2 regions of the Streptomyces sp. AM25 genome follow, and region 2 is predicted to be linked to the other one. Evidence: predicted binding sites of a transcription regulator. Region 2 holds the regulator's gene; the other holds the start of a gene.
The links. Region 2 encodes HspR, which represses chaperone genes until heat shock. Its sites were predicted from a motif close to TTGAGNNNNNNNNNCTCAA; they were not measured.

Region 1: a site for HspR is predicted at 1,135-1,153, ahead of lon (endopeptidase La). Genes of this name have one in related genera too.

The regions. Positions count from the first base shown of each region.
Region 1 covers NZ_JBKIWN010000015.1:276,245-278,636, forward strand. Annotated here, with positions in the region: gene lon (endopeptidase La) at 1-1,112, opposite strand, end outside; gene ACLHRZ_RS21870 (rhomboid-like protein) at 1,262-1,969, opposite strand; gene ACLHRZ_RS21875 (spermidine synthase) at 2,073-2,392, shown strand, end outside.
Region 2 covers NZ_JBKIWN010000010.1:159,338-161,729, reverse strand. Annotated here, with positions in the region: gene ACLHRZ_RS15785 (pyridoxamine 5'-phosphate oxidase family protein) at 125-529, shown strand; gene ACLHRZ_RS15780 (heat shock protein transcriptional repressor HspR) at 600-1,046, opposite strand; gene dnaJ (molecular chaperone DnaJ) at 1,048-2,223, opposite strand; gene grpE (nucleotide exchange factor GrpE) at 2,248-2,392, opposite strand, start outside.

The sequences.
Region 1 (2,392 bases), on a different contig from region 2:
CCCACGCCGGGCGGGCCGACGAGCGCGAGCACCGCGCCCCCGCGCCGCCCTCCGACCACCCCGAGCCCCCGGCCGGCGCGCCGCTTGCGCACGGCCAGGTACTCGGTGATCCGTTCCTTGACGTCCTCCAGTCCCGCGTGGTCCGCGTCGAGGACGGCCTTGGCGCCGGGGATGTCGTAGGCGTCCTCGGTGCGCCTGTTCCACGGGAGTTCCAGGACCGTGTCCAGCCAGGTGCGGATCCAGCCGCCCTCGGGGCTCTGGTCGGAGGCGCGCTCCAGCTTGTCGACCTCCTTGAGCGCGGCCTCGCGGACCTTCTCCGGGAGGTCGGCGGCCTCGACGCGGGTGCGGTAGTCCTCGGACTCGTTCTCCGGGTCGCCGTTGAGCTCGGCCAGCTCCTTGCGGACGGCCTCCAGCTGGCGGCGCAGCAGGAACTCGCGCTGCTGCTTGTCCACGCCCTCCTGGACGTCCTTGGCGATCGACTCGGCCACGTCCTGCTCGGCGATGTGGTCGCTGAGCCACTTCACGGAGAGGCGGAGACGGGCGACCGGGTCGGCCGTTTCCAGGAGTTCGACGCGCTGGACGACGGTGAGGAACGGCGAATAGCCGGAGTTGTCGGCGAGCTGGCCGGGGTCCTCGATCTGCTGGACGCGGTCCACGACCTGCCAGGCGCCGCGCTTGCGGAGCCAGGTGGCGGCCAGGGCCTTGTACTCCTTCATCAGCTCGGTCACGGCGCCGGGGAGCGGGTCGGGGGCCGGCTCGTCGATGCGGGTGCCCTCGACCCAGAGCGCGGCGCCGGGGCCGGTGGTGCCGGCGCCGATGCGGACGCGGCTCACGCCGCGGATGAGGGCGCCCGGGTCGCCATCGGAGAGGCGGCCGACCTGCTCGACGGTGCCGAGGGTGCCGGCGGCGGCGTAGGTGCCGTCGATGCGCGGGACGAGCAGGACGCGGGGCTTGGCGCCGGCTCCCTCCGTCCGGGCCGAGGCCTGGGCCGCCTCGACCGCTGCGCGGACGTCCGGGTCGGTGAGGTCCAGGGGCACCACCATGCCGGGGAGGACGACCTCGTCATCCAGGGGCAGCACGGGGAGGGTGAGCGGGGTGGACGTCGAAGCCATGATCTTCCCTTCGGCAGGCAAGTTGAGCTATGCCGACTCAACTGCGTTGGGCTCAGGGATGTTCCGTGGGGGTGTTCGCTGTGAGCGATCAGCGCCCCGAAGGGGCGCGGGGAACTGCGCGATCAGCCACAGCCGACCCGCACCGGCACTCAGCGCCGCTGCAGCCGGTCCTCATCCATCGGCTCCGCCGCACGGGGCCCCGGCACCGTCGGCTCCGGCTCCCCCGCCGATCCGTCCTCACGGATCAGCGACCGGCACGCAAGCCCCGTCAACAGCGCGATCGGATGACCCCAGCTCGACAGCGGGTCGATCAGTTCGATCAGGTCCTGCGCGCACATCAGCCCCGCCACGCCCAGCAGGGCCACCTCGCCGCGCCGCGGCAGCAGGCCCGACAGGGCCCCCACGCACGCCATCAGCCCGAAGCTGATGCCGTAGTCGAGGCGGTGCATCGACGCCTCCGGCAGGGAGCCCGCCGCCACCGCGCCCGCCACCGGGAGTTCCGTGGCCAGCGTGGCCAGGACATGGCCGAGGAGGAAGACGCCGGCCGTGCGGGCCCCGCCCACCCGGCGTTCCAGGGCCGCGAGGACCAGGGCGAAGGCCAGGCCGTACGCCGAGAGCAGCCCGCCCGCGACCCACAGCGCGCTCGCGATCAGCACGACGAGCGGTCGCTGCGCGAGGTGCGCGCCGTCCGTGCTGGACTCGCGCAGGAGCAGGCTCACCGTCTCCGGGTCGCCGAAGTCGGCGTAGAGGGCGGTACCGAGCAGAATCAGCGCGTAACAGAACGTGAAGGGCGTATTCGTCGGCTTCGGCAGCATCCGCCACACTCCGCGCAGCCCGCGCCGTGCGTGCTCGATCACGTGGGCCGCCCCTTCCGGCCTGTCCTGCCTTGGCACCAGAAACATTAAGGTGCAAGGGAGTTCCGCGCAGCAAGCTCTGGCCGCAGCCCCTTACGGAGGCCGTATGCCCGTCCCCACCGGCTCCCCCGTCACCCTCGACCGCCGCGAAGGCCCGCACGGTGAAGTCGTGCTGCGGCAGCGGGGCACACATTACGAGATCATCGCCAACGGGTGCTTCCTCATGGACACTTCCGACGGCCGCTCGGAGCGGCTGCTGGTCGACGCCGCGCTCGCGGCCCTGCCGCCGGGGCGGCCGGAGCCGGCCGTGCTGATCGGCGGCCTGGGCGTCGGCTTCTCGCTGGCGCGGGCGGCCGACGAGCCGCGCTGGGGGCGGATCACGGTCGTGGAGCGGGAGCAGGCCGTCGTCGACTGGCACCGCACCGG
Region 2 (2,392 bases):
CGCAGATCACGTCCCTTTTGCGAGTGAAGCGGTACGAAGAAACGCCCGCCACTTGGGGGCGGGCGGTCAGGAAGGCGCTCCGAGCCGATCCTCCGAGCCGGCGGCAGGCCACTACGCTGCACCCATGGCCCAGGACCTCCGGAACCCCGACCCCGCCTACCTCGACTTCTGGCGCGAGCGGCACGTCTGCACCCTCACCACTCCGCGCCCGGACGGCTCTCCGCACGTCGTCCCCGTCGGGGTCACGTTCGACCCGGAGACCCTGACGGCCCGCGTCATCGCGGACAAGAACAGCCGCAAGGTCGCCAACGTCCAGGCAGCCGGCCCCGAGGGCGCCCGGGTCGCCGTCTGCCAGATGGAGGGCCGGCGCTGGGCCACCCTGGAGGGCCGCGCCGTGGTCCGCGCCGAATCCGACGCCGTGGCCGACGCGGTCGCCCGCTACGCGGTGCGCTACGGCCGCGACCCGCGCCCCAACCCGGACCGCGTGGTGATCGAGATCGCGGTGACGAGGGCCCTGGGCAGGGGCTGAAAACACGAGTTCCCCGCGCCCGTCAGGGACGCGGGGAACTGCGCGAGCAACCGAAGACGAACCCGCAGGCTCAGTCCTTCCGCTTGGGCCGCCAGACCACCAGCGCACTGGTCTGCTGCGCCTCCGCATACGGCACCAGATCCCGCCGGTACGACGCATGCACCTGCGCCTCCCGCTGCTGCATGGCGGCAGCGGCCCCGTCGACGACGGCCTGCAGCTCCGCCACCCGCGCGCTCAGCGCGGCGACCTGGTTCTCCAGCTCGATGATGCGCTTGATGCCGGCCAGGTTGATGCCCTCGTCCTGGCTCAGCTGCTGCACCTGGCGGAGCAGCTCGATGTCGCGCGCCGAGTAGCGGCGGCCGCGCCCGGCCGTGCGGTCGGGCGAGACCAGGCCGAGGCGGTCGTACTGGCGCAGGGTCTGCGGATGCAGACCCGACAGCTGAGCCGCGACCGAGATGACGTAGACCGGCGACTCGTCGGTCAGCTCGTAGTGGAGATTCCGTCGACGGCCTTCCATCTCAAGCTCCCTTCGCCGCCTGGAAGAGCTCGGCCCTGGGGTCCTCGCCCGAGGTGGCCTGGCGGTACTGCTCCAGGGCCTCACGGGCCTTGTCGTCGAGCGCGGTCGGCACCGCCACCTCGACGGTGACCAGGAGGTCGCCGCGGGTGCCGTCCTTGCGCACCGCGCCCTTGCCGCGGGCGCGCATCGTGCGGCCGTTGGGCGTGCCGGGGGGCAGCTTGAGGGTGACCGGCGAGCCGCCCAGCGTCGGCACCTTCACCTCGCCGCCGAGCGCCGCCTCCACGAAGGAGACCGGCACGGTGACGGTCAGGTTGTCGTCCTTGCGCCCGAAGACGGGGTGGTCGCCGACGTGCACCACGACGTACAGGTCGCCGTTGGGGCCGCCGCGCTCGCCCGGAGCGCCCTTGCCGCGCAGCCGGATCCGCTGACCGTCGGAGACGCCCGCCGGGATCCGCACCTGCATGGTGCGGGAGGACTTCGCGCGCCCGCTGCCGTGGCAGACGTCGCAGGGGTTCTCGGGGATCAGCCCGCGGCCCTTGCAGTCGGGGCAGGGGTCGGTCAGCGAGAAGCCGCCGCCCGAGCCGCGCGAGACCTGGCCGGTGCCCACACAGGTCGGGCAGACCCTGGGCGTACCGTTTTTGTCGCCCGTGCCGGAGCAGGCCTTGCAGGCCGCCGCGGAGGACATCCGCAGCGGAACCGTGGCCCCCTCCACCGCCTCGGTGAAGCTGAGCGTCACCTCGGACTCGATGTCCTGGCCGCGGCGCGGCTGGGTGCGCGTACCCGCGCCGCCGCCACCGCGGTTGAAGAGACCGCCGAAGACGTCGCCCAGACCGCCTCCGAAGCCGCCGCCCCCGCCCTGGGCGCCCCCGAAGAGGTCGCCCAGGTCGAAGTTGAAGGAGCCGCCGGCGCCGCCCGGCCCGGGACGGAATCCACCGTTCCCGAACAGGGCGCGCGCCTCGTCGTACTCCTTGCGGCGCTTGGGGTCGGCCAGGACGTCGTTCGCTTCGGAGATCTCCTTGAAGCGCTCCTCGGCCGAGGCGTCGCCCTTGTTGGCGTCCGGGTGGAACTCGCGGGCGAGCTTCCGGTACGCCTTCTTGATCTCCGCCTCGGTGGCGTCCTTGGGGACGCCGAGGACCTTGTACAGATCCTTCTCCAGCAGATCCCTGCTCAGGCTCATCGACGTCCCTCCTTCCTCATGTGCTCAGCCCTCGTCCGGGCCACCGCTCGCCTCGTCCGGTGCATCCGCTGCGTTCGGTGCCTCGCCGTCCTTGCCGGACGGCTGCGCGCCCGGCTGCGGCTCGGCCACGGCGACCCGCGCGGGGCGGATCGTCCGCTCGCCGATCCGG